DNA from 3 places in the Peribacillus sp. NPDC060253 genome. Region 2 is predicted to be linked to each of the others. Evidence: riboswitches for the same ligand, from Rfam matches in the RefSeq annotation. Region 2 holds a riboswitch; each other region holds the start of a gene.
What was found. A riboswitch is a leader RNA that binds a small molecule or an ion and turns the genes downstream of it on or off. The one in region 2 is predicted to bind S-adenosylmethionine.
Positions count from the first base shown of each region.

Region 1 (7,415 bases), on a different contig from region 2:
CTGAATATATAAGGCAAGCGCTGGCAAAATTACCTTGTCATTTATCTTCGCAAACAGAGCTGGTGGATGCTGGAAATGTAGTATGTGAAGGTAAAGAGATGGAGGCCGCACAAGCTCAACTTGGAGCAGCTGTTGCCCAGTTATTGGAGAGTAAAACGATACCTATCATTTTGGGCGGAGGACACGAAACCTTTTATGGCCATTATCTAGGAATTAGAAAATACATTGGACCAAATGCTAGATTAGGAATTATTAATATAGACGCTCACTTTGATATGAGACCTTATGAATTGGAAAGTTCGTCAGGAACGATGTTTAAACAGATTTTGGACGAAGATCACAGTTGTGGATATTTATGTGTTGGAATCCAAAAACAAGGCAATACGAAAGCACTCTTTGAAACGGCCAAGAGGAGTAAGGTAGAATACATATTGGAAGAAGAATTGTCATTGAACGAAATGGATGATACTACGCAACGGATAAATGAATTTATTAGTAAAAACGATTTCATTATCCTTACATTGTGTACGGATGTTATTGATTCAGCCTATGCACCTGGCGTAAGTGCACCATCGCCGTTTGGACTGAATCCGAAATTGGTCCGTTCCATAATTAAGCATGTCGTATCAAATGAAAAGATCCTTTCTTTTGATGTCTCGGAAGTGAATCCTTCGTTGGACGAAAATAATAAAACCGTGACATTGGCAGCACATTTAATAAATGAGGTTTTGCTGAATTTTAAATAATAGATGGATAGGGATTAGGGGCAACTCCCAACAATGACAAGTCTGCCATTGCAAGTAAATTTGCTCCCTCGAGATACGTATCTTATCCTAAGGATGCATTCCCTATTAAATAATGATTTAGAACAAACAAGAAGCCCTTCAGTATAAAATCTGAAGGGCTTCACATCATTAATGAAATGACTTAAACCAAACCAGGGAATTATCTTCCACCACTAACATTTATGATCTCTCCTAATATGTAGGTTGAAGCATCGGATGCAAGGAAAGCTATACTTTCTGCTATCTCAATTGGTTTTGCTATTCGTTTAATTGGAATCGCTTCAGACATACGGGCAAGACGGTCATCATTTGGTGCGAATTTTTCATGGAAAGGTGTTTCCACTACACCAGGAGCCACTCCGTTGACAATGATTCCGTGTTCGATTAGTTCCCTGGACATGCCAATCGTCATCGTATTTAAAGCACCTTTCGTCGCCGCGTAATGAATACTTTCGCCAGCACCACCAATTCTTGCAGCTGTTGAAGAGATATTAATAATTCTCCCTTTTTTTCTAGGAATCATATACTTTAAGACAGCTTGTGAACACAAAAGGACACTCGTAATGTTTAGCTTGTATGTTTCTTCCCACAATTCTACACTTGCATCTATAAATGTACTCTGTCGAATGCCACCAGCAGCATTATTTACTAACACATCAATTGACCCAAAGTAATCAACGGCTTGTTTAACCATTTCATCGACTTGTTCTTTATTTGTAACATCAGCCTGAATTGATATTGCTTGTCCACCATTTTTATGAATATTTTTTATAACTTCTAAAGCACTTTTCTCATTTGAACGGAAATTAACGACGATTTTTGCTCCTTTAGATGCAAGTAATTCAGCTGTCGCACGGCCAATACCAGAACTTGCTCCAGTAATTAAAACCACTTTCCCCATTAAGTCTTGCATGTTTTATCCCCCCCAAATGGATTTCATAAGAAATCTTATTAATTTATAAAGCACGCTATTTCAATTATAATCAAGTATCCTCCGAGTGCTATATAATTTAGTAGCCATGAAATTAACATATTTCAATAAATTCATGGACAGTCTTTTTACGTACGCGTAAATGTAACGCTTCCTTACAAGGATTTACGGTCCAGGCATTACTTCGATTGATTAAACCTATGTAGCAACAGCAAAGGAACCTCTATGGCAGACACACCATAAGAGGATTAACTATGAATCTACCAAAGTTCAATACTGATACTTGTGGGTTTTTGGTTTATAATAACAACCATCTAGTCTTTTGAGGGGTGATCTTATGAATGAATATAATGTTACGGTCAGGAATGGCAGTACCTTAATTTTGTCAGAAATCATTAAAGCTGAAGATGAAAGAGAAGTCCTTGGCACTCTTTTGATTTCCAGTGAATTATTTAATCAACCATTTACCGACATCAGGATTTTAGAACGCTGATTTGTGCCTGCCCGTTCCATTTGTTACACTGTAATAAATCTTAATACGGTAGGCGATATTATGTGTGGACGTTTCACCCTTTTCACTGACATTGAAGAAATAAAAGAACGGTTTGATATCCAAGGATCATTTGATGAGGAATACCAATACAGCTATAATATTGCACCTTCCCACTCCGTGCTCTCCGTCATTAATGACGGAACTAGGAATCGACTTGGATATCTTCGGTGGGGGCTCATTCCTTTTTGGGCAAAAGACGAAAAAGTGGGCTACAAAATGATCAATGCCAGGGCGGAAACCATTGCTGAGAAGGCAAGCTTCAAGAATGCGTATAAGAAGAAACGATGCCTGATAGTCGCTGACTCTTTTTATGAATGGAAGAAGACACCAGAGCGAAAAATACCGATGCGAATAAAACTTAAGACTCATGCTCCATTTGGAATGGCCGGTCTTTGGGAATTCTGGAAATCTCCCGAAGGCATCAGTATATATTCATGCTCCGTTATAACAACCGTTCCTAATGAGCTAATGTCCAGGATTCATGATCGTATGCCTGTCATCCTTAAACCGGAAGATGAAAAAGATTGGTTGAATCCATCCATTAATGATCCTGCCTATCTGCAGCAATATTTAAAGTCATTCGATTCGGAACAGATGGAAGCATTTGAAGTATCGACTGATGTGAACTCGACTAAAAATAATTCACCTACCCTAATACAAAAAAATTGCTGAGAGGTCTTTAGACCTCTTTTTTATATTCGTTCCTTCCCAATAAATGGCGATATTAGGGGGTGTAATGTTAATAAAACTTATTTACTGCACTTATAAAAATCCCTTTTTAATCATGTGGAATAATTTTAACTTAACCTTGCGATAATAAACAAAATGCTGTACTCTTATATTTGCTTTTCAATTTGACATTCGATGTCACTTTCAGAAAGTGGACTCATCTAAACTTAGAGTGGTTTCGGCAAGTTTCCAGCCTGCTGCTTTTCTGAGGACTTCGTGACATTTGATATTATTTTCACTATATAATGTAGATCTTCTTATCAAGAGAGACGGAGGGACTGGCCCGAAGATGTCTCGGCAGCAGACTTAATAGGAGTGCTGTGCCAAATCCAGCAGGCAGATTCTAGCCTGAAAGATAAGGAGGGTGTTTTTTATAAATTAAAAGACCTCTTCTTGTTTTTAATAGAAGGGGTCTTTTTTTGCTTACAGTTTTTTTAGCATTCTTCCATGACTGGGATATTATCATCTTTTAATAGGGGATATTTGCGAAAACTGTTAAAAGAATAAGAGCTGTGACACATGTCATGGGAAAAATAAAAAGAGGTGTTCATCATGAGTACAAACAATAAAGGGAATCCATGGGCGTTGATCCCATTTGTCGTGTTTTTAATTTTATTTATAGGTTCAGGGGTCATTACAAAAGATTTTTATTCATTTCCTGTGATTGTAGCGATTTCAATTGCATCAGCCGCCGCACTGGCAATGAATCGAAAAGAGTCTTTCAATGAAAAGGTCGAAATTTTTTGTAAAGGTGCCGGGGACTCCAATATTATGTTAATGGTTATCATTTTCCTTTTGGCCGGCGCTTTTTCAGAAGTTGCAAATGGCATGGGGGCAGTTGAATCAACGGTGAATCTTGCCCTTGCGGTTTTTCCGCAAAATCTTTTAATGATAGGGATTTTCATTATCGCATGTTTTATTTCTTTATCAATGGGGACAAGCATGGGAACGATTGTAGCGCTTGCACCTATAGGGGTGGGAATTAGTGAGCAAACTGATATTTCGCTTGCCCTTTCAATGGCCGCCGTTATCGGTGGTGCGATGTTTGGTGATAACCTATCCTTCATATCAGATACGACAATAGCGGCAGTTCGTACTCAGGGCACTAAAATGAAGGATAAGTTTAAAGTGAATTTTTTCATCGTGTTACCTGCTGCCATCATCACATGTGCCATCCTAGGAATTTTAACAATGGGAGAACAAGCCTCCATCTCCCAACATTCATATAATTGGGTGAAGATCCTTCCTTATCTTGGTGTTTTGATCACAGCATTGGCAGGTGTCAATGTGTTCCTGGTTCTTTCCACAGGAATTGTTTTTGCAGGTATGATCGGTATGGCGGATGGCAGTTATAAACTGTTGGATGTCATTCAAAAGACGGGAGTTGGGATGGCGGGAATGTATGAAATCTCTTTCCTGGCCATTTTAATTGCAGGAATGGTGTCTGTCATCAGACATAATGGCGGCATTGATTATCTTCTCCAAGTCGTGCTCCGAAATAGTAAATCAAAAAAAGGCGCTGAATTCAGCATTGCCGGGCTTGTTAGTTTGACTAACCTTTCAACGGCCAATAACACGATTTCAATAATTATTGCCGGACCTCTTGCCAAAAATATTGCTGAACAGTATGGGATTGATCCCCGTAAATCGGCGAGCCTGCTTGACGTTTTTGCCTGTTGTATCCAAGGGTTAATTCCATATGGGGCCCAGCTTCTGATAGCGGCGGGTGTAGCAAAGATTTCTCCGATTAGCATCTTGCCATATTCATATTACCCACTTTTAATTGGCGTTTGTGGAGTGATAGCAATCTTGATTGGTTTTCCACGATTTCAGGCGGGAGAAGATATAGCGAAGAAACGTACTTCTTAAAATGAGAATAAGCATGAAAATAAACCCTGAATCATTAGATTCAGGGTTTTACTTTGTAAGGTGTATGGAAACATTGGTGAAAAATAATTAAAAAGAGCGATGTCACCCTCGCTCTTCCATCAGTTTAAGTCTTATCACTGTTTAGGAATTCCGATTCATATTGATTAACCCAACGCATAATGGTTGTGTGAGCTAGTCGTTATGAATAGAAGACAACACCAACTAAACCAGAAAGAATAATGACATAGGCTGGGTGCCAGCGTAATTTCAATAGGGCAAATAACGATAATCCAAAAACGAGTAATAAGCTTATCGTATGCCATGAAAAGTTCAGGCCTATCAAATGATTGGAAAGTGCAAAGCTGATCGCTGCAAAGAGGATTAAACTAGTGACAACGGGTCTTAATCCATAAAACATCGATTGAATAACTGGATAATGATTCAATTTGCTGAAGAAGGTGGCTATAACGGTTACGAGTATAATGGCAGGAAGCAAGATTCCGAGAACGGATGATATGGCTCCTGCTAATCCAGCAGTCGAATAGCCTACAAGAATGGCACTATTGGTGGTGATTGGCCCGGGAGACATGCCGGAAATAGCGATTACATCGGTGAATTGTTGCGTCGTCATCCATCCGTGCTGTGAGAATTCCGATTCTATTACGGGAATCATGGCGTATCCGCCACCAAACGATACAAAGCCGATTATAAAGAAGGTGCTAAACAACTCCCACAAGTCCATCATTCTTAATCACACGCTTTCTTGAAAATTAGTTAGACCCTTTATTGATTTACCTATATGCCTGCACCCATGAAAGGTTCGAAATCAGTTTCTTCTTTCTTTTCTTTTCGGTCCAACTGGACTTCGTAACCTAATTTCCTTTTAATGGAGATAGACACAATACCCGCTATTGCTCCTGCTAATATAGCTAAAACAGGTTGAACGAAGAAAAGGGCAGGAAGACCAACTATTAAAATAATGAAAGTTGATTTGTCAACAATAGCTGTTTTTCCTATCTTGATAGCTGCGAAGGCGATGATGGCTACTATGGAAGCTCTAATCGATATGAATGCGGCTTCTATCTTCGGATTATCCTGAATGAAAAAATATAAAATGCCGAGAAGTAGTACAATTAAAAAGGTAGGTAATGAAACACCAATCATGGCTGCCATTGCGCCCTTCATTCCGGCAATTCGATGGCCGATAAAGGTGGCGGAGTTAATGGCGACAGCTCCCGGTACGGATTGAGATAAAGCAAAAACATCCGTAACTTCTTCACTTGTCAGCCATTTTCTCTTCTCCACTACTTCTTTTTCGATTAAGGGGATCATCGCAAACCCGCCTCCGAATGTCACAGGTGCCATTTTAAAAAAGGTCCAAAATAATTGGAACAGTGTTTTCCATTGTCCTTTCATTGACATACTCACTTCCTTTGCTGCTCTGTATAATTCTTATCATTAACATATCAAAGAAAAAGGAATGGGTAAATTGCAACAAAATCATCGGGTATAACAAAACGTTATACCCAGAAGCTTTATCCGTTTTATATAGAATTTCATTAAGGCCCACCTAATCAGGGGAAATAGCGTTGTTTTCTTATTTCACCATTTAGCTATATGATGCTATCATTTTATTAAACCATTAAAAGACAAGGAGGTCGGTTTCTTGAAAATAGAAAATCTAAGAATGTTTTGTTTAGTGGTGGATGAAGGAAGTATAAGCCAGGCAGCGAGGTTAAGCTTCTTATCTCAACCCGCAGCAACAAGACAGATTCATCAATTGGAGAATTTTTATAACACTTTGTTATTCGACCGTGAGGAAGGGAGGCTGAGAGTGACGGAAGCAGGAAAGTTGTTATACCCTTTTGCAAAAGCTATTGTAAATGACTTTAACCATTCAAAAGTAGTGATTCAGCAATCAACGGGCGAGTACAATGCTAACCTCATAGTAGGTGCATCCTTGACAATCGGTGAGTATTTGTTGCCGAGCTTGCTTGGGAAATTCAAAAAACAACAGCCTGAAATAAAAGTGACATTAACGATAAAAAATACCCCACGGGTTCTGGAGGATTTATCAAACGATGTCATTGATTTGGCCTTGGTGGAAGGACTTGTGGAAAACACCGATTTTATTGTAGACAAGTTCGCCGAAGACGAATTGATATTGGTTTGTCCATTTGACCACCCATGGAAAGACAGAAAAGAAATCCAGCTAGAGGAATTGGGAAATGAAAGGATGATATGGCGTGAATCCATATCAGGGACACGACTTATCGTAGAAAACATGTTAAGGGAGCATGGGGTTTTAGAAAAAATAGAAAGCTACATGGAGATTGGTAGTACTCAAGCGATAAAAAGTGCGGTTGAGGCTGGACTTGGGATCAGCATTTTGCCAAGGTTGACAGTTGCCAGGGAATTGGAACAAGGTTTTTTGCGGGAAGTGGGTATTTCCAGAATAGATATAACAAGAAATCTGTGGCTCGTCAGGAAAAACAAGCGTTTTAATAAAATAGGGGTGTCTAATTTTGTGGATTTTCTTCGATAGTGA
Region 1 is NZ_JBHXAS010000159.1:811-8,225, reverse strand. It holds gene hutG (formimidoylglutamase) at 1-746, shown strand, start outside; gene ACFWE9_RS24285 (SDR family NAD(P)-dependent oxidoreductase) at 946-1,698, opposite strand; gene ACFWE9_RS24280 (hypothetical protein) at 2,054-2,209, shown strand; gene ACFWE9_RS24275 (SOS response-associated peptidase) at 2,270-2,941, shown strand; SAM riboswitch class I at 3,253-3,360, shown strand; gene ACFWE9_RS24270 (Na+/H+ antiporter NhaC family protein) at 3,551-4,867, shown strand; gene ACFWE9_RS24265 (chromate transporter) at 5,067-5,612, opposite strand; gene ACFWE9_RS24260 (chromate transporter) at 5,663-6,289, opposite strand; gene ACFWE9_RS24255 (LysR family transcriptional regulator) at 6,534-7,412, shown strand.
Region 1: linked by a shared signal. The riboswitch ahead of ACFWE9_RS24270 (Na+/H+ antiporter NhaC family protein) and the one ahead of ACFWE9_RS17530 (methionine ABC transporter ATP-binding protein) in region 2 are both predicted to bind S-adenosylmethionine.

Region 2 (11,033 bases):
TTCTGCAAAAAATCGATAGGATGCTGTTTCCGGAAAAATTCCCTCAGCATGTAAGCAACACCATCTTGATCATTGGAGCGCGTCACCCATTTTGCCACTCGCCTTACTTCTTCATCCGCGTTCCCCATGGCCACACCGAGACCAGAACCAGCTATCATTTCCATATCATCCAATCCATCTCCAATCGAGACGATCTCCGTTCTTTTCACCTCTAAGTGGTCGGCTAAATACAATACACCACTCCATTTTGAAACTCCCTTTGGAACAACTGTCATCTTATGGCCTGGATGTAAGATCGCGTCTACCTCCGGGAACATTTCCTTTATTAACTTCGACATATCATTTTGGTCACTTTGTTCTGAAAATATTATATCTATTTTCGTCGGTGCCATCGGTTGGTCAATAAGCTCTTCACTGATATCATCCACATAATTTTGAGCATAAATATTTTGATCATTCAAATACATCACCGTTTTGCCAAGTAAATTCTCCGGAAGGTTCACTCGATTGCCAAGCGAGTATTTTTCATGAATGAGCAAAATTTGGCACGTTGTCTTTTCTAGCATTTGAACGAGCTCCGCAGTCAGTTCTTCTGATATTCTTTTTACCATTATGGGTTTTTCAATGGAAGCTCCGACAAATGCTCCTTGCTGGGCGACGATCATTGGATTTATTTTTAAGGCTTTGGCCACTTTTTTTGCGGAGTGATAGTTCCTTGACGTCACAAGTGCAACATGGACACCTTTTTGGTGCACATAATCGATTGCTTCTTTAGTCGATTTATTTAATCGGCCATTCGACTGGAGCAATGTCCCGTCGATATTGACCGCAAGTAGACGATATACCATGCTGATCTCCCCCATCTGTAATATCCTCTTTAAAATTTATGACTAAAATTTAGAGAGTAGAACAAATAGTAGTTCACGACCCTTGCATACGATGCTTTTCGGACAGAAAAAAACTCCCAACCATATAGAGGCAGGGAGTCTTCAACAGCTTATTGCTGTTGCTCAGGCAAGCCGTATAAATCTTCAAGCGGCTTCATGATAATTTTATTAAGATCTGCGATGACCATACTCATCCGTTGTTCAGCTTCCATCAATTGTGAAATGGTTGGGTTTTGTTGGACAAGCTGTACCGTCTTTTGTGCTTGCTCAACCTCTTCAGGTGCAATCTCCTGTCCCATCATTTGCTTTTGCTGCAATGCCATCTGCAGATTACGGAAGTTTTCAAACATTCCTTTTGTTGCTTCATCAGAATTGACAAGATCATATAAACGATTCAAGTCAGCATATTCATTACTTGCCCGAATCGCCTTTTCCATTTCATACGCTGCATCATATACGTTACTCATTTATTTCCCCTCCCGGTAATCATTGTATTCCTACACCTTTTCCACTATAACAAATCCGATTGCGAATTACACGTCATCCTAATAAAACAGTTGAAATAATCCGATATTCCCACCAAGCAACGCCCCTAGGTATGGAATTTTCGACAATTCGTTTAAAGAACGACTCCTTGTAATCTCCGTTTTGCTTGTAGAAGAATGCTTCAATCCTAATTACTCAAGCACTTGAGCTGTACTTTTTTCCATGGACAACGCTTTCTTTACTTCTGCCTGAACGAAAATTTTCATATTCTGTATAGAGCATCATTTACGACTTTATGTTGAATGACCTCTTTGCGTGATTAAATGATCAACGACCAACTTGCCTAACCGATTATGCTACCTTATTCTGTTACTTGCTCATCAGCCCTGGTGTTAACGGCACTGCTTCCCAAAAATATAGATGGATTGCTAGCTCAAATCAGCATCTGCAAGGCAATATATGAAGCCTCCCATTAAGCTAACATCCATAAACGGGATCTTTATTCAAAACTCATCCATGAACTTTTTCCTTTTATCGCTTGAAATAAAGGGCTTAATGACACCTTCTAATTAAAAAAACATAGAATGTGATATCCACTTTTGCCCATCATTTTATTATTAAAGGACTTCAAACTTAGTGCAAACGGGGAATTAATATGAACCTTAACCATCAGAAAGTTTTCATAACGGTAAATCCTGCGGTGACTAGAAAGAAGGCGCTACTGTTTATCGAAGAAAAACTATTTGAGGAATGGGGCCTTCAATTTGGAGAACCCGTTACGATCCAGGCTGGATGCCGTTCCGTTCCTGTTCTTGTCCAACCATTCCCTTCATCCCAGCCGACACTGAAACTTTCTTATGATATGAATCAAATGTTGTCCCTGCCTGCTTTTTCGGATCCAATCTCCGTCTCATTTCATGCGGAAAGAAGGTCAATTACAATTGGTCCTTTCTTGGCGACACTTATGAACCAGCCCGCCTTGCAAGACGGGACATTAGGCGAGATGGAGAAATTTTATCAGGAAATGAATTCGTACTGTATTCAACAGGGGATCCCCTTCTATTTAGTTAAATTACAGCCTCTTGAAGAAGGAGTAGTAGAGGGATATTTGTCAGAGCAAAATGGTTGGCAACCGCTAACACTTCCCATTCCAGATGTACTTTATAATCGGATACATTCACGCAAACTTGAAGTATCACATTCATTCGAGCTGTTTAAAACTGAACTCGAGGCACGGTCGATACCAATGTTCAACGGAAGGTTCCTTTCCAAATATGATGTACATGAACTGCTGCTATTAGAAAATGCGTTGCTCCCCAATTTGCCTGATACGATTCTTTTTAACGAGAAGGAACCCTTCTTGACATTTATAGAAAAGCATTCGGTCATCTATTTCAAACCGGCGTCAGGCAGTCAAGGCAGGAATATATACAGATTAACGCAAGTTTCTGGAAAATGGAAAATCGAACACTCTGGAAATATAGAGGATGTGCATTTTGCAGACACGGATGAAAAGTTGTTTACAACCTTAAAAATTTTTTCCAGAAAACAAGCCTACATCCTTCAAAAAGGGATTTCCCTATTCGAAACGGATCAAAGAAAGGTTGATTTCCGCATACTCCTCCATCAGAATGATGAATTTCAATGGAAAGTTTCATCGATGGTTGCCCGGATTGGAGATCCTGGTACCATCGTTTCCAATCTAGCACAAGGGGGTTTAATGAAAAACGGCTCGGATTTTCTAAAGGAAGTTTTTGACCATCAGGAAGCTATCCGTATGTATCAAAAGCTGATAAAGTTGGCTAAAAATACTGCCCAGGCTTTGGTTGAAAACCATGACGATCTATTCGGGGAGTTAGGGATTGATTTAGCTCTAGATTCCGACACCCACCCATGGATCATCGAAGTGAATTCGAAACCATCGAAAAAATTTCAAGGCAACTATGAAACTTTTCGTCCATCAGTAAAATCCATCATAGACTTCATGCTTACCCTTAACCGCGAAAACCATCCATAAAGGAGTTGCTAGCACGTGTTAATTGGATTAATGGTCACGTCGGATACACATGAAAATAACTACTTCACCGAAATAGCCAAAACGGCTAAATCCTTCAATATGAAAGTTTGTAAATTCACACCGGAAAATATTGATATGGAATTAAAGAAAGTGCGTGGCGAGCGTTTTGATGCTGAGAATGAAACGTGGATTCCTACATCTTTTGATTTACCCGATTTTGTATATGACCGCTGTTTCCATGGATTATCGCGCGAGACAACCGAAACGCGGGATAAAATCGATTGGTTAAAAGATCATTCTAATTTCTTGGGGCTCGGCCTTCCTGGAAAGTGGGAAGTTTACCAAATCCTAAAAAAACATCCCCTGCTACAAGCATTTTTTCCAGAGACCTTTCAAGTAACGACATCTGAAGATATTATCGGTCATTTGGAACGCTTGGATAAAGTCATTATCAAACCTGAATTCGGTGCGGGCGGTACAGGAATCTATCTACTTACAAAAACCGAAGAAGGCACTTTGGTATCCATGACGAAGAAAGGCACCAAATACGACCGCCCATTCACCTCTACATCTCAGCTGAACAAATGGCTTCAGCATTTATTAAATCGATACCGTTACCTTTGCCAGCCATATTTGGAACTTCGCAATCAAAAAAACGAACCATTCGATTTGCGGATTTTACTTCAAAAAAACGAAAAAAATCAATGGATGGAACGGGGCCGCGGCATTCGCACGGGACAAAAAGATAGTATAACTTCAAATTTGGCCACTGGCGGGGAAGCCATTTCATTGGATATTTTCAACAAAAATAATCCGGAAGCCATTACGATTGCTGTCGAACAAAAGATCCAGCATATCCTTCGTACACTGCCTGCAGAAACCGAAGCTGTCTCTAAAAGACTATTCGAGTTGGGAATTGATCTAGGCATCGATAAAAAAGGGCAAATATGGATAATGGACATTAACTCGAAACCTGGCAGGAAAATCATTCAGATACTACAGCCGGAGACCATGAAAGATATTCATCGCGCACCTTTACAATATAGCCAGTATTTAGCCGAACATCTTCAGAAAGCAGGTGAATAAAAAGTGAGAAAGACTTATCCTGCAGAAATTGCCGCTAGCCCTGGAAATGTCCTCTTCTACCCTTCAGAACTTGGAGATTTGGCAGAGATTGAATTAATCTATTTCGGACAACATTCATGTCCTGCCACAGTGAAACAAAACCCGGCCATAAATCAATCAATCGTCCTATCGGAAAGTCTCGCGGAATCGCTTAAATTCGATCACACCGATATTCCTCTTCATTTATTCATTTACGGCAAAAGCATCCATATCGGACCGCTGGTCGGAATTTTTTCTTCAGGCTTCACCGGCCTGTCCAACAAACCGCTAGGGGAAAGATCGGATTTTTTCTCAAAGCTCCTTTCCCTGAGCAAAACAACTGGCTGTATCCCCTTTGTTTTCGGAGAGAATGTAATCAATTGGGATGAGGAGACAATCAAGGGATATGTGTTTGAGAACGATAACTGGCAAATTGATGAATTCCCTTTTCCAAATGTCATTTATGACCGTCTTCCCAATCGTTTAACGGAGAACCGGGACGGACCTAAAGAAGTGAAGCAAAAATTCCAAAAAGAATATACCATTCCATGGTACAATCCAGGTTTTTTCAATAAATGGGATGTAAATGAAAGGTTATGTGCGGATGATCGGGCCCTGCCTTATTTACCGGAAACATATCCATTTCAATCCATATCTGTGATAGAAACCCTTCTTTCCCACTACCGCCAAGTTTATATAAAGCCCATTCATGGCAGCTTGGGTCTAGGCATTCACCAAATTCTTTACGATAAGCATGATGATGTTTATTATTGCCGCTATACAAATGAAGCAAAGGAAAATAAATTGCAAAAGTTTTCCACACTTGAATCCATCGTTAAACATATCTTTCATGACCGACCGCTTGAAAATCTTATCGTGCAGCAGGGCATTCCGTTAATACGATCCGAAAAGCGCCCAGTGGATTTCCGCGTTCATACGAACAAGGACAGTAATGGAATATGGCAGGTAACCGCCATCGCCGCTAAAATAGCCGGTACCGGCAGCGTCACGACCCATATTAAAAGCGGCGGGGTCATCAAAACGATTGCTGAACTTTTCGGAGATGACGCTGAAGCAAAAGAAGTCGAGAGAAAGCTCTCGGAAGCCGCACTTGTTTTAAGTGACAGTATTGAAAAGCACATGGACGGAATCATCGCAGAAATTGGATTTGATTTTGGATTGGATAAAAAGGGGCAGGTTTGGATGTTTGAAGCAAATTCGAAACCGGGACGTTCCATATTCTCGCATCCAAAACTCAAGGATTTTGAATTGTTAACACGAAAGCTAAGCCTGGATTACGCCATTTATCTTACGGAACAGACGATTACAAATGCCATCAGTGTGCAGCGATGAATATTTTTTACGATATCCCCTCTGAATCTTGGTACCACACCCAAGAGAATGTAGAACTATTCGCCGGCGCTGCCGCAGAAGAAATCGGCTATAAAAAGGACCATTTGAATCAAACACTATTTCCAATCACGGTATTTCCCGTTTCCAGGATGCTCGTCGTTGGAATATTGACTTCTTTCAATCCCAAAAGGGAATCAGGTTTAGGAGGAAACTTGACCCTTTTTCGGGATTTATCGTTATATTTATTGAAACACGGAATTTTGGCCTATGCATTCACAGGAAATGCCCTTCATTCGGAGCCATTGAGAGGATATGTCTTTTCCTCCGAAACAAACAAGTGGATCGAGTGCAAGATGCCGCTCCCTGACATTATCTATAACCGGATCCCATCGAGGCGCTATGAGTCATCCGGTGAATTCGAACGAATCATCAACCACATCAAAGAGCACCGAATGCTTCTATTCAACCCCTGTTTTTTAGATAAATATGTAATGTTTGAAACATTAAGAGAAGATGAATTCCTTTCCAATCACCTTCCGCCCACGACATTGCTGCGAAACGGCGAATGCCTCAATGTTTTCCTGGATACCCACAAGCATATATACCTAAAACCTTGCAAAGGAAGCCAAGGGAAGGGCATTTATACCATCATCAAAAATCCTGATGGTACACTTTTGTTCAATAGCTTAAAACATGGTGAATCCTTTCCGGATTTCACTTCATTCTGGGAAACTCAAAAAAGGGATTTATTAAAAAGAAGCTACCTTGCTCAACGGGCGATCATACCAAAAAAACTTCTTGGTCATCGTTACGATTACCGGATTCTCGTCCATTATGAAAAGGGATTTTATAAAGTGACTGGCAAAGCTGTAAGGATGTCACAAACACAGGAAATCACTACCCACACTCCGAGAGGGGGTAAGCTTTTCCCCTATCAAAGCCTGCAATCAAGAAGTTTGGATTTAAACTTGGCGAATATTGCTCAAAAATGCGGAGAGATTCTTTCAAAAAAAATCGGATTTCTTGGAGAGTTTTCCATGGATATAGGCGAAGATGAATCGGGCTTGCTCTTCATATACGAAGTGAACTCAAAGCCCATGCAATTCGATGAAGAGGAAATTGAAGCCAACCGACTTTTACATTTAAAAAATCTTTTCATTGAATTAACTTTTTCCAACCTGACAATAAAATAACACCTCCAGCTGTCGTTTTCCATTATAATTAAATGAGAGACAGCATATATGGAGGTAATACATATGATCACTCATTTTCAATGGGCACCACTGCATAAGAATCTCCCAGGATGGAAAATTTCCTTTTACTTCAACAAGCAGGCAGTCCAAGCTTTGTATCATAAAGATGGATCCATCGAGTGGACAGTAAACAAGCCTTCCGAAACAGATGAAACCAAACTCAAAAGCATGATCCATGACTTAATGGTCTTCCATGTATATGAATGAACCCACCCTTTTACATTCATGAAATCCCTAAACTGAATAAAAAAACCTCCTTTGCCTAAACTAATGAAAAGGCTAGGAGGGATTTATTGTGGATAAAGAAAAAATGACATTTTTGAAGGATACCGAATATGAAGGCAAGAACTCCGCTTTCTTAGACATCGACCGTTACATCAATGAAGGACTGGCTGGTGGAAATGTTTATTCAGCTGCTGACCTTCAAAATATTGAAGAAGCACATGATTTTCATGATGAAACCGATCCCAATGTCAACAACTAACGATGGTGGGTTCTCTTTTGGAGAGCCCACTCCTTTATCTTCATCTCCATATCGAGAAAATCTGCTTGCACTGCATTCCCCCTTCATAAAGTCCTTCTTTTATAAATCATTCAAATTCTTGAATGACAAATAGAAAACATGCAGTCAGACAATTAAACGGATTTCATTCAAATTATCCCATTCTCCCTCGCACTCAAAACATTTTCGTTTAATATCGATGTAATGATATGCTCTGAATCCCATTCATGGTCAGATATCTCGATAAGGGGATAGCGATTAGGTAAAACGACTTGCTGTATTTCATGAACGGTCAGTCCTTGATCATGTAAACGCAAAATTTCACCACGTAGGTCTTCCAAATAATCAAGTTTTTTTCGAAACATTTCCTTTCCATCGGGAACATGCCCCGCATGACAGCAAAAAACATCCTTAAAGTCATATTGGAGTAATCTTTTTATGGAATCGATGATGACCGGGACTGACTCTTCCCTTAGGACAAGCTTTGTTTTTGGTGTTACGAAAAGATCTCCTGAAAAGAGCATGCCATTACTGTGATTCAAAAACACCATATGGTCTTTCGCATGACCAGGAGTAAAAATCGGCTCCCACGTTTGGGTACGGGAATGAATGGTCTTCCCTAGCGGCTCAGCTTTAAAGGCATCTCTCTTCCCCCAAAATTTTTTGCGATATTCAGGATATTCAGCATCCCTCGCACAAACATCGACCGACATCGGATGAATGAATATCGGGACCTGCTTATGTTCCTTTATCCAGGCTGCTCCCCCCGTATGGTCCTCATGATAATGTGTAAGGGCCACTAAATCGAAATCGGCAGTCTCATAGAATGGAATAAGTTCCTCCAACAAAATCTGTGCGCCCGTATCAATCAATAGACCATCCGTTACAAAGACATAGACACTCATCCCCGATTTGACCCCACTTGGAGTCCCGTGCACACAAACCACATCATTTACCGTCTTGATCTCTATCATGCATTGCCTCCCCATCATTGTAAAAAATAGTTTATCTTTTTCACATTATTACAATAAATGTATTATCTCTTTACACTTTTGACAAGGAAATAATGGAATTATCCACCTGGAAGTAAAGACATGAAAATGGCATCGTAACCATTTAGACAGGCAAAAAAATTATTCTAAAATTACAGAATCGATTGACAATGGAACAATTAACAAATAATATAGATTATATTAAAAAACTTGAAATATTCCAAAATAATAATTTACTTATCAAGAGTGACGGAGGGATCAGGCCCTGTGATGTCCGGCAACCGCCCCAATTGGGAACGGTGCCACTTCCTGCAGAATGATTGCATTCTGAAAGATAAGACGAGATATAATTTCGCTGCCTCTTTCTGAATGATGGAGACAGTTTTTTTATGTTTAAGGGGGAAGGTTCATGATTGAAATCCGTTCGGTCCGAAAGGAATACATCTCGAAAAAAAACCGAGTTATCGGAGTGGATAACGTATCTTTGACCATTCAAAAAGGGGAAGTGTACGGAATTGTCGGCTACAGTGGAGCCGGAAAAAGCTCATTACTCCGCTGCTTGAATTTGCTTGAACGTCCGACAGGAGGAAATATCATCATTGACGGGATTGACTTAACAACTTTATCAAGCAAAGAGCTCCGTAAACAACGTCAAAAAATCGGAATGATATTTCAACACTTTTCTTTGGTCAGTTCCAAAACCGTTTTTGAAAATGTTGCTTTCGCCTTGAAGGCCGCGCACCAATCGAAGGCTGCCATCAGGTCACGTGTATTGGAACTATTGGAGATCGTAGGGCTCAGTGATAAAAAAGATGCCTATCCGGCCCAGCTTAGCGGTGGCCAGAAGCAACGGGTAGGCATCGCACGCGCCTTAGCAAATGACCCTACTGTACTATTATGTGATGAAGCGACTTCAGCCCTAGATCCTACAACGACTAAAGCGATTTTACAGTTATTAAAAAAGATAAGTCGGGAGCTTGGGATCACCATCGTGCTGATTACACATGAAATGGAAGTGGTCAAAGAACTATGTCACCGAGTAGCCGTCATGCAGGATGGCCGAGTAATAGAAGAGGGTTCCGTTTATGAGATCTTTTCACAGCCTAAAAAGGAGTTAACGAAGCAATTCATTAGCAGTGTACTGGATTTCGAACTTCCCACACATTTGGTTGAAGAGAGTAAAGGGACGATCATCAAAATTCAATTCGAAGGGCAAACAGCCGGTGAATCGATTCTTTCGGATACTCTCCAATCCCATTCAGTAAAGGGTAATATCTTGCACGGTAAAATTGAGTATATTCAGGATATCCCATTTGGGATCTTGATCATTGAATTAATTGGTGAAGCCGAACAAATTCATTCGGCATTGGAATATATAAAGAGTCGTTCCAGCTCTGTGGAGGTGTTAAAACATGTCACTGATTGAATCCATCGTCAATATTTTACCGGATCTTAATAAAGCCTTTATTGAAACGATTTATATGGTCGGGATTTCCCTTGCGATAGCCCTTCTTATCGGTTTACCACTTGGCGTGTTACTGTTTACGACGACCAGGAATTTATTTTTTGAAAATAGCGTCGTGAATCGATCTCTCGGTTTTGCAGTCAATATAGTCCGTTCCATCCCTTTCATCATTCTCTTGGTGGCTCTCCTTCCTTTAACGAATCTGCTAACTGGATCAACGATAGGGCCAAAAGCGGCTTCTGTTTCCCTATCCGTATCCGCGATACCTTTTTTTGCAAGGATCGTTGAATCGGCATTGCGTGAAATAGACAAAGGAGTGATCGAAGCTGCCATTGCCGTGGGTGCCACTCCATGGATGATCATTAAGGATGTACTTCTTCCAGAGGCAAGACCGGGAATCATTCAAGGGCTTACATTAACGACCATTTCACTTATCGGTTACTCAGCAATGGCAGGGACAATCGGCGGAGGGGGAATTGGGGACCTGGCCATCCGGTACGGGTATTACCGTTATGACAACACGGTCATGATCACGACGATCGTCGTGTTGATCTGCCTTGTACAAATCATTCAAATGGTCGGTGACAAAGTTTCATACTTAGTGAACAAACGATAGAATCACTCATTTTTCCAATGATTCAATACATTTCAGGAGGAATTTCATATGAAGAAAATAGCTTCATTATTATCAGTCTGTGCACTCGCTCTTGGCTTGGCAGCTTGCGGAAGCGATGATGCATCACCAAAAACGGAAGACAAAAAAGAATTGAAGATTGGGGCGACTACCGGGCCCTACGCCGACATGGTTAAAGAAGCCATCAAACCAGGTTTGGAAGATCTCGGGTACAAAATAGAAATCGTTGAATTCACCGACTATATCCAGCCGAATAAATCGCTTGGCAACAACTCGATCGATGCCAACCTATTCCAGCATAAAGTGTATATGGATAACTTCGCTAAAGAAAATGATTTAA
Region 2 is NZ_JBHXAS010000070.1:11,629-22,661, forward strand. It holds gene ACFWE9_RS17485 (Cof-type HAD-IIB family hydrolase) at 1-848, opposite strand, end outside; gene ACFWE9_RS17490 (YlbF/YmcA family competence regulator) at 998-1,354, opposite strand; gene ACFWE9_RS17495 (YheC/YheD family endospore coat-associated protein) at 2,029-3,390, shown strand; gene ACFWE9_RS17500 (YheC/YheD family endospore coat-associated protein) at 3,406-4,476, shown strand; gene ACFWE9_RS17505 (YheC/YheD family endospore coat-associated protein) at 4,480-5,847, shown strand; gene ACFWE9_RS17510 (YheC/YheD family endospore coat-associated protein) at 5,844-7,040, shown strand; gene ACFWE9_RS17515 (YheE family protein) at 7,104-7,307, shown strand; gene ACFWE9_RS17520 (hypothetical protein) at 7,396-7,584, shown strand; gene ACFWE9_RS17525 (MBL fold metallo-hydrolase) at 7,752-8,576, opposite strand; SAM riboswitch class I at 8,829-8,935, shown strand; gene ACFWE9_RS17530 (methionine ABC transporter ATP-binding protein) at 9,004-10,020, shown strand; gene ACFWE9_RS17535 (methionine ABC transporter permease) at 10,007-10,675, shown strand; gene ACFWE9_RS17540 (MetQ/NlpA family ABC transporter substrate-binding protein) at 10,724-11,033, shown strand, end outside.

Region 3 (11,033 bases), on a different contig from region 2:
TCCTGATTCTATGCTCGTAATCATCACACCTGTTTTTGCAGCTTCAGGTATATTTTGAAGGGAATACTGCGGCAGCTCTTCTATACTTGCCAGACTCACTCCTAAATAAGGCCGTGTGATTTTTCCGTTTTCAATAAGCTCCGTTACAATTGGAATTACATCATTGCTCGGTATGGCAAACCCTAGGCCTTCGACACCGCTTTCGGAGATTTTCAGACTGTTTATGCCGATTACTTCGCCAGCCGTGTTGATCAATGCACCACCGCTATTGCCAGGGTTAATCGCCGCATCCGTTTGAAGGACATCCAGTTCCCACTCCCCGTCCGATGTATCGACTGAAATGGAGCGCCCGGTCGCACTGACGATCCCTTGAGTAACAGAACGTGAAAAATCAAGTCCAAGAGGGTTACCAATGGCCAATACTTCTTCGCCTGGACGTATGCTATCTGAATCCCCGAAATTAATTCCCTCTGGTGCTTTCGAGGCATCGATTGTCAAAACCGCCAGGTCCGTCAAAGCATCAGCGCCGACAACCTCTGCCGTCGCCTTTTGTCCATCATACAATGAAATTTCGACTTCCTTAGCACCTTCGATTACATGATTGTTCGTGATGATATAAGCCTTCCCATTATCTTTTTTATAAATGACCCCTGAACCAGTGCCGCTCTCAACCGTTTCACTTTTCGTGCTTTGCTGCTGGAAGGGGTACTGATTTTGCACCTCTTGTAAATTCACGACCCCTACGATCGATTTGGAAGCTGATTCAACCATATCTGCCCGATCATTTGAATCTGAACTTGTCGATAACTTTTCTGCATTGACACTTCTATTCTTTTCCACTCTTTCCGTTTGCTCTACCCCTGCCGTTTGGGTTGACTCATTCATTGAGTTTTTCCCTTGATCAATAAAGTCCCCGCCAAATACAAATACAGAAGATGTAACCATGGAAGCAATTGTCCCAGAAACAAGGCTAGTTAGCCAAAGAGATTTGCCCTTTTTCCGTTCTTCCTTCACCCTGACTTGCTCATCACCATCATAATTCTCCATCTTAATCCCTCCTGTGAATGTCCTTTACTTGCTTCAATCATAAACAGGAAATATTAAAAAATTCTTAAGAAATAAAGAAAGAGTCAACTTTTTTTAAAAAAATAGGTTTTTCCATCGAATCCTGCTCCGTTCATGTCGCCTAATCACAAAATAAAGAGACCTCAACAGGGCCCCTTTTCAATTCGACCATTCAATTATCCTTACATGACTTCATAAACTTCTTTTGTCTTTTTATTCACGCCATACCAGCCCCAAATAGCATTGTGGCCACTTTTCTGACTGCTATCCATTTCGAACACTTGAAAAATGTAATTTCCCTTTTTGTCATCATGATCATATTCGATTTGCAAATGCGGAAAGTTTTCCATGTCCACGTAATCTTTAACAAGTTTCTCCGCTTGAGATTTACTTAATGTACTAACTGACCCCTTACTCCCTTCTTTTCCTTTTGTATCCATTGCCGCCTTATCATCTATTTTGGATGTAATGGTCCCGTCCTCATTTGCTTCCTCAACCTGCTCCGCTTCATCATTCCCCTCTGCTGTTTCTATCGTGGCGGAATCTGATACCGGATGCATGTCCCCCGCCTTTAAAACCATCCGTTTACCTTCCTGGTATTTTGCCTTATATGCGGTTGCTTCTTCAAAATCTCCTTTGGCCGAATCAAAATCCTGTTCGTCGTATTTCTTCATTCCACTCGCCAGAAAACCTGAAAGATCCATTAACTCTCTTGATTCCGGTGTTTTTGCTTCTTTATAAGCTAATTCAAATGCCTCGTGGGCTTCTACATAATTCTCCTCATTCAACTGACTTTTCCCTAAATCCATATTGGAATCATAATTCCTGGTTACGCATCCTGAAGTAATCAACACCAAAAAAATAACCATGATTGATCTCTTCACTATATCCCTCCTCACTTTCCCAAAGTACTCTTCCATATTATTCTAATCTTAAACCATTTTATTAGAAATCCGATACCTCAATTTCATTAAGGAAATGTTTACTTTTATGATTAACTTTTTACAAATAGTGGTACAGCATCAATAAACGTATGAAAGGATGATGTGCAGAATGATGCAGGAAAAACAGACCTATCATGTCGATTTGGTCAGCGGCGACGTACTCGGACAAAAACTTGAAGAGAACCCGAGCTTCACCATACACGCAACAGATGAGGAACTCGCAGAATTGAAACAATGCTTAGAGGAACATCGGACAGATGACTTGGAGGCATATGCCCGTTCACATGTTCCATATCTTCTCTATCATCATGACCGGGCAAATGATAAATACGATGCAGCCATGAAAAGGCTTTATGCCCTCATATATAAATTAGGCGATAAAACGGCCCGAAACCATATTGAAGAAATCGGCATATTGAAGGATAACAAATTCGAGGGCAATGAAGAAGTGCAAAAATTCAAATAAAAAAATATGAACAGAACCTGACATTCTAAGGTTCTGTTCTTTTATGATAAGACTCCTAAAAGGGATATATATGAAATGTTCGTAGGTAAAGTCCTTCAATCTACATATTTATCTTTCAAATATTCTGAACCAATACCACCAATGACCATCAAAGCTAATGGTAAAAAATTCGACACAGCTGGCATACTTTCCAAAATTGTAATATCTGTGCCAACAAATTTGTTAAGACCAAAAATAATTAATTTAGACACTAACAAAAATGCTCCTAGTAATAACACGGTATCAAAAAATAATTTCCTTTTTGGAAATGCTAACTGCTTACTTTCTCGTATTATTTTTTCTTTCAATTCCTCATCACTCCTTAATAATTCATCTATCGTAATATGAAATAAATCACTTAAATTAATGAGTACTTCAATACTTGGATAGTTTTTTCCTGTTTCCCATTTGGACACAGATTGGCGACTCACATGAATCTTCTCTGCAAGATCAGTTTGTGACCAATTTCTTTTTTCTCGTTCTTTTTTTAATCGTTCGCTAAAATTCATTGTGAGTTCATCGCCTTTCCTTACTCCTAGTATTGTGAGATGAATTATGCAAAGTAAAGATAGTAATAAGTGCATTACTATGCAACTTATGAGTGACACCGAGGAAAACCTTGATATAACAAGGGTATCCGTTTAATTTTCCGGAACTGCTGTAGAAAGTTAAAACTAAAAAAGAAGTTGCAGCCAGTCATCAAAAAAGTGGCCAAGACTTTGGATATAACAAAAAAAGCAGCTATGTAAGCAGCTACTTAATCATATAATTTTTTAATCCAATAAACCATCTTACTAACACATATATCAAGAATTAACCAATTGACTTTAATAAAAAAAGCCTTGTATAGACAAGGCTTTTTTTTATCGGTGTAATCCCCGCTTGTTTAAATTCACGAAGCATTTTTTGCTTTTGACCTTTGACCATTCTTCAGGATGATTCCGTGAGTATAAATTTGAGAATCAAAGCATAGCACAAACGGTTCTTTATAGAAGAAATCATTTCCTCATAATTTGTCTAAAGTTTCTTTGCATTATACTTTAAACTCAGCCATAGTTGAAGAAAAAGCGTTATAGAGTCCAATTGATAAGCAATCCAGCTTGAGCTAAACCACCACCGAAACCATATAATAAAATCTTCTCACCATTACTGAGTTTTCCTTCAATTACTCCTTTATCTAAGGATAATGGTATGGTTGCTGAGGAAGTATTTCCATACTCCACTAAGCTATTTAATGTACGCTCTATTGGAAAACCACTTCTATCACATATTGACTCAATCATTCTTAAATTTGCACTATGCGGAACAAACCAATCAACATCATTCAAATGAATTTCAGTATTTTTCATCACAGTTTGCATTCCTTTTGGAACAGTAGTAACAGCCCATTTATAAACCTCACGTCCATTTTGTACAAGGTTACCACTATTATTTAAGTCTTCACCATTTATACGTGTCGAAAGGTTTGTACTATATAAATTTTTTCCGCCTTCTCCTTCCGAATATAAATGTGAAGAAATAAAACTTGGTTGTTGTTCATCGTATTCTACAAGAACTGCTCCTCCACCATCTCCAAATAAAATACAAGTGGCCCGATCTTCATAGTCCATAATTTTAGATAAAGTATCAGCTCCAATAACAAGAATTTTCTTGTTTAAACCAGATGTTACTAATCCATTAGCTACATGCAACCCATAAGTAAATCCTGCACAAGCAGCATTTAAATCAATAGCTCCAGTATTCTTAATTCCTAGCTTTGCTTGGACTAAAGACGCTACACTTGGAGTGTTGAAATCTGGTGTAAAGGTACAGACAATAATCATATCAACGTCTTCGACAGATTTATCATACCGTTCCATTAAATCCTGTACAGCTTTATAACTTATATCACTAGTAAACTCTTCTTCATGTGCAATTCTTCGTTCTTTAATACCAGTACGTTTAACAATCCATTCATCATTGGTTTCAACCATTTTTTCTAAGTCTTTATTTGTTAACCTTTTTTCTGGAACATACGAACCTATTGCAGTAATACGTGCTTTGGATTTGAACATAGAATAACCACCTCGTGTTATGATTCGCATCATTTTTATACTTGATATTAATAGTTGGTACTAATTATAAAGCAAAAAAAATCTTATGCAACTAACCGTTCCCTTTAATTCCATAAGAAAAAGAGCTGAACGACAAAGAACGATCGCAATTGATAATATAAGAAGACTCTGCTCCTAAATAGTAAGGTATATCGTAGCCAGAACATCCTGTTAAAACATACTCATCTTGGTTGTTCTCATTCTTAATCACTTCGATAGTTTTGCACTGATGTGTTTAATTGAATTACCTCCATATTCGTCTCTTGTCGTGTCACTCGTCGCTCCCAGCGTTTCTGCATTAAATGTTATATCACTAATAATCGCGTCTCCTTCTTTAGTATAGAAAACTGCCCGTTCTTATCCTCTTCCTCTTTACTTACATTTTGAATATATTCTTTAAGCCTTGTTAAGTTCTCTATACCATCGTGCTTGCTTCCTATGTCTGTTTGTGCTGATTTGAAAGGTTCATCTTCATTATCGGTTCTCGATTTAGAACAACCTATCATTTAAGTTAAAATCATCACAATTAAAACAAAAATCCCTTCCATAAACTCTTTATTCCACACCCTTTCTTACCTATATAACGTGATAAATAACTGTAAGTTTCAAGCATTTTTGATATACTCAACTGCCTCAATGGATTAAATGAGTTATGATGACCATATATCCATCTCCCGCCCCTTTAATTGAAAAAGGAAAAATCCTGTTGTATGTCCAACAGGATTTCCATCAATATTTATTCGAAATTCACAATTACACGATTCTCTTTTATTTTGATTGCATGCATATAGGAATCTTTGTATAAACGTCACGAATTCATTTTCAGTGTTTTTGTTTGTAATAGGTTACCGCGAGCGCAAGTGCCAGCACTGTACCTTTGACGATATCCATCGCATAATAGGGCACAGACATCATGATCAGCCCATTTTGAAGGATTCCGATAAGAACTGCACCAACAAATGTTCCAAAGGCATTTGGTTTTCCCGCTCCTAAAACGGAGGAACCAATGAAGGCTGCTGCAACAGCATCCATTAAATAGGGGGATCCTGAATTGATTTCTGATGTCATGACCCTTGAAGCAAGGACAATTCCCCCAATCGCCGCAAGTAGTGCTGAAAGCAGATAGGCAAGCACTTTGTATTTATTTACCGATATCCCGGAAAGTCTCGCCGCTTCCTTATTTCCCCCAATAATGTACATATAGCGACCATGCTTCGTATAAGTCAAAAAGATATGGGTCGTTATCACAATGATTGCCATGATCAATATGATCCATGGTACCTGCCCAATTTTCGCGAAAAGCGGGCTGATCAGTCCAGTTGCAAATGTTCCATCGGGCATGACCATATTTTGCGAAACCGTCGCCCCTTTTGTATAGGTAAGGGCAATGCCCTGGATAATGAACATAGTAGCCAATGTCATCAGCATATCAGGGATTCTCAATTTAACGATCATAAATGAATTCAAGGCCCCTACGACAATTGAAGCACCGATTGCGGCTAAAATGGCAATCAATGTATCCTGAGAAAACCAGACGAACATTGATATAACGATAGCATTTGCCAATGATGCGACAGAACCGACGGAAAGGTCGAAGCCATCCACCGTTAAGGATATCGTAATACCGATCGCAATGATGGTAACGATTGATATGGAACGTAGAATGTTAATCAGGTTATTAGTTTGAATGAAAGATGGATTGGACAGGGTAAAGATTCCAATCAAAATGATGATTGTCAATATTGTGCCGTATTTATAGAAAAAGTCGAACAAGTCCACTTTTTTCTTTGCCTTCGCTGTCTGTGTAACAGGAATGGGTGCGCTCATCCTATTTTCCTCCTGTAGAATAGAATAATAGTTCTTCTTCGCTGGTTTTGCTCGTTTCTAATTCGATGACAGTGCTCCCGTCATATAACACATATGTCCGATTGGTAATGCCCATGATTTCGGAAAGTTCGGATGATGCATATATGATGGCTTTCCCATTTCTCGCAAGCTGTGAAATCAATTCGAATATATCCTTCTTAGCTCCAACATCGACCCCTTTTGTGGGTTCATCGAATATATATACATCCGCATCGGCTAATAGCCACTTTCCAATGGCAACTTTTTGCTGGTTACCACCTGAAAGGTTTTCGACTCTCACTTCCCCTGAAGGAGTTTTAATGCCAAGGCTCGCAATCAGTTCTTTCGCTTTTTCTTTTTCGGCCTTACGATCCACGAAGCTGAATGACTTGCAGAATTTGCCGATACTGGCTGCAGTCAAGTTTGCCGTGACCGTTTCCTGAACAAGGACCCCTTCTTTCCTGCGTTCCTCCGGTACTAGTGCTAGTCCGCTTTTCACTGCATGATGCGGCGATTTCAAAGTAAGTTTTCGGCCATTCAGGACGACTTCACCCGCTGTGATCGAAGTATGACCGAAAAGGGCTTTACACAGCTCCGTTTTCCCAGCCCCGACCAGCCCTGCCAAGCCGATTATCTCGCCTGCCTTTAGATGAAGGCTAACATTTTTAACTTTCGCTGCATCTGACAATCCCTTCACTTCCAGTACAACCTGTCCAATCGAAGAATTCACTTCAGGGAACTGCTCATCCATGGTTTTCCCGAGCATACTCTCGACCACTTCGGTTCGGGTGATTTCCTCCATTTTTCGACAAGTGACACGCTCTCCATTCCTCATGATCGTAATTTCCTCACAGATTTCAAATATCTCAGGGAGACGATGGGAAATGAAAATGATTCCCACACCTTTTTGCTTTAATTCATTTACAATTCGAAAAAGTTCTGTCGTCTCCGTATGACTTAACGGAGCAGTTGGTTCATCGAGAATCAAGAATTTGCATTCTGTCGAAACGGCCCGCGCTATCAGGACCATCTGTTTTTCAGCCAAGGTAAGGTCTCTTACCAGCTTTTTCGAAGAGACACGAATTTTCATATCATCAAGAATATAAGAGGCTTTGTTGTGCAGCTCTTTCCAATGGACCATCTGTTTTTTGCCCATGTTTTGGACCATATCATTCAGCATTACATTTTCCCCAACCGTTAAATTAGGGATCAGTACGGTATCTACTTCCTGATGCACAATTTGAATGCCTTGTTCCTGCGCCTTCTTTGGCGAACGGATATCCTGCTTCATCCCATTCAAAAAAATATCACCTGAATAATGAACATGAGCTCCTGATAAAACTTTCATTAACGTCGATTTCCCTGCTCCGTTTGCACCGACCAATGCATGTGCTGTCCCTGATTGTACAGAAAAATCAACTTCACTTAGCGCCTTTACCCCCGGAAACTCAATCGAGATCTTCTTCATTTCTAGTTGTGTGCCCATGTCCATCCCCCCTATTGAACAGACACTCCCTTCTACTGAAAGAGAGTGCCTCTTTTTACTTTTTATAATGGTCTTTCAAAACTTTCATCCAATCCTCTTCAAATTCCTCTGATACACCCCAGCCATCGACAATACCAGATAGATTGGACATGTTTACCGCTTCTTTTGAAGCTTGGATTTGCTTTTGTGAAATTAGTGAAGCCTTTAAGTCATATGTTTGCGGCGTTTCTTCTCCCGCTAATTTTTTTGCCAATAACCTCATATTCACTGCACCGATCAATTTGGGATCGACTGCTGCCGTGTAGTCCCATGAGCTATCAGCTGATTGGATTTCCTGAAGATCTGCATTTGATACATCAATTCCATATATCTTCACTTCATCCCGGCCTGCTTCTTTAATAGCCCGAGCCGCTCCGATAGCGAAGGCATCCCATGTTGCAAATATTGCATCCAATTTTCCTTTAGGGTATTTATTCAGCATTGCAGCTACTGCATTCTGTGTCTGAACGGAAGTATCAGCTGATGCCACTCCGAATCTTTCGACTTCTTTAATCCCAGGATTTTCTTTTAATTTTTCCTGATAGACTGCGTTTCGTCTTACCATTGGAGGGAAACCATCCACCCAAAGATAGGCAATTGAAGCTTTACCTTTCTGTTCTTCTATCAATTTATCAAAAGCGAGTGTTGCCAGTGCTTCATCATCCTGTGATGTTAATGTCACACCGTCTATTTTGGATAGATCACTAATAGAATCGAAGGTGACAACGCTTTTACCTGCATCAACCAACTTTTGAACGTCATTCACTGTCGCTGCATCATCCCCATGGGAGATGATATAGCCGTCATAATCTTCCTCCAAAGCCTGGGCGATGGCATCATGGAATTTAGCCGTATCTCCATTGGCTGTATATGTATCCACTTGAAATCCTAAATCTTCTCCTTCTTCCTTCGCTCCAGCTAAGTATTGAGCCGTATGATCATCTCCGCCAATTTTACGGATCACTTTGATTTTGGCTCCTTCCCCTTCAGCAAATCTTTCCGGTACATTTTCAAATGATACCTTTTCTTCTTTCTTCGCTTCTGTAGAACTCTGCCCTGTTGAGCACCCCGTTAATAGCAAAGCCGAAGCGATGGCTGAAACGAATACCCCTTTTATAGACCTTCTCATCTTGTTTCCCCCTAAAATATCTTATTATTCTCATCAATCTAGTTGGTGAAAATCCTAAAATAAAAACCTCTCTAGTATAGAGAGGTTTAATCAGCTGATTTGCAGACTTGTCCCTCTCTTATCTGTCAAAACATTTCTGTTTTGCAGGATTTAGCACCAATTCCTAATGGAACGGTTGCTGGGCATCTTAGGGCCAGTCCCTCCGCCACTCTTGATAAGAGAATATATTGTGATACGTTTTTTGTAATTATCACTTTATCGGGATATAGTCATAAAGTCAATAGATTTTTGAATATTTGAAATGTTTCTATTTATTTTTTATTTTCTTTGCAGTTGGGCTAGACGTTTTTTCTCAATTTTTTCAAGTCTCTCCAACTGACGTAACTTCACTTCATACAAAGTGATCGGGTCACGGTAAACTTCCGGATTTTCTTTCATATGCTCCAATGCTGCCTGGTAGTCTTTAATTTCAGTCTGCGTTTGTTCAATTGTTTTTTGAAGTAAGGCAAATGAACTGCGATAGAAAAGTGAAATGTCACGATCCAGGGATTTTTCAAACAACCCGAATTGGGTAAGGAAACGTTCCGTGATCATCTCAGCAACATCCAGGTAATCTTCACTTTCCAGGTATTTCTTATAACGATTGTACATATTGGCTTTATTTTGCGGTATCGCCCCAAACAGCTTTCCTGCTCCTTTAAGCAGCAATTGTGATGGAGTCCTGCGCATAAGGATATTAACGTCATCGATGCGGATACTGCTTGTCATCCGATCGGCATCACGACGCCAATCATCCAATACTCTGAAGTCACCTGCAAGCGTAATTCGTTCTTCTTTGTATAATTCATTGAAACCAGCACTCATCTCATCCATAAATTGTTGGCTTTGTGTGAATTCCATTTGGGAACTGGCAATCCAATCTTGAAGAGAACGGTAATACTGCGGCATGATTTTATCAGATATGAATGCTTGGATCCGATCATTCATTTCCTGGTTTAACTGTATATGGACCTGACTGAAATCACTGCTCTCCGTTAACGATTTAGAACAATCCCTCAGTAATTCAGGAATTTTGGAATAAAGTTGATTTTTCACTTCATCTTTAAGCGAACGATATGACCTTATGATATTCTCACTTTTTTCTTTTTCCAAATCAGCCAGTTGATTGACCGCTCCATTCAGTTTGATTTCCATCTGTTCATTCCAAGAAATGGAGTGCTCACATTTACGCTCATTAGCTGCCCGTTTTTCTAACAGGTTAGATAACGTTTTACGGATGAAAGCAAGGATTTTTTCAGACCTTTTTTCTTTCCAATTATCATCTTGATAATTCGATTGAAGGAAAACTGAAAGGTCCTTCAATTGCTGCTTGCTGTCATAAAGTTTGGAGAAAGCGAATACTTTCGCATTTGGGAAGTATGCATTCACTTTATCCCACGTTTCGTCTTCCATTCTAACTGCGACTTGATCACTGTATATCGTATCCATTTTATTTAATAAGAAATGAATCGGAAGTTTCGGGGCCATCATTTGAATTTCCAATAACAGGTCCCGTTCACTTCCGGTGAATGGCGCCCGGGCATCAAGAACGAACATCAGTCCATCACTGCCATGCAAATAGCTTTGGAAGTCGGATTCTACGCTTATTTCCCCATTGAACCCCGGTGTATCCAATAATCGCAGACGATTATTTCTCAGGTAGTCACTGATAAGGGTAACATCGACAATCGTCCCGCGCTGACGGCGTGTTTCATCCAATTCAGTTAACTCCATGACAGCTTTGCGATCTGTATCGGTAATTTCGAGGATTTCCAAGTCATCCCCGTCTTTGACACTCACTAGGGACGAATGATCTTCGGCAGCAATACTTTCACCAACAATTGACTGAATAAAGGATGTCTTGCCATTTCCTGTACTTCCCACAAGT
Region 3 is NZ_JBHXAS010000029.1:6,153-17,185, reverse strand. It holds gene ACFWE9_RS10235 (S1C family serine protease) at 1-1,047, opposite strand, end outside; gene ACFWE9_RS10230 (hypothetical protein) at 1,248-1,949, opposite strand; gene ACFWE9_RS10225 (hydrolase) at 2,119-2,475, shown strand; gene ACFWE9_RS10220 (helix-turn-helix domain-containing protein) at 2,571-3,023, opposite strand; gene ACFWE9_RS10215 (ketoacyl-ACP synthase III) at 3,585-4,568, opposite strand; partial or broken gene ACFWE9_RS10210 (hypothetical protein) at 4,815-4,949, opposite strand; gene ACFWE9_RS10205 (ABC transporter permease) at 5,430-6,434, opposite strand; gene ACFWE9_RS10200 (sugar ABC transporter ATP-binding protein) at 6,436-7,938, opposite strand; gene ACFWE9_RS10195 (sugar ABC transporter substrate-binding protein) at 7,994-9,106, opposite strand; SAM riboswitch class I at 9,222-9,327, opposite strand; gene ACFWE9_RS10190 (GTPase domain-containing protein) at 9,425-11,033, opposite strand, start outside.
Region 3: linked by a shared signal. The riboswitch ahead of ACFWE9_RS10195 (sugar ABC transporter substrate-binding protein) and the one ahead of ACFWE9_RS17530 (methionine ABC transporter ATP-binding protein) in region 2 are both predicted to bind S-adenosylmethionine.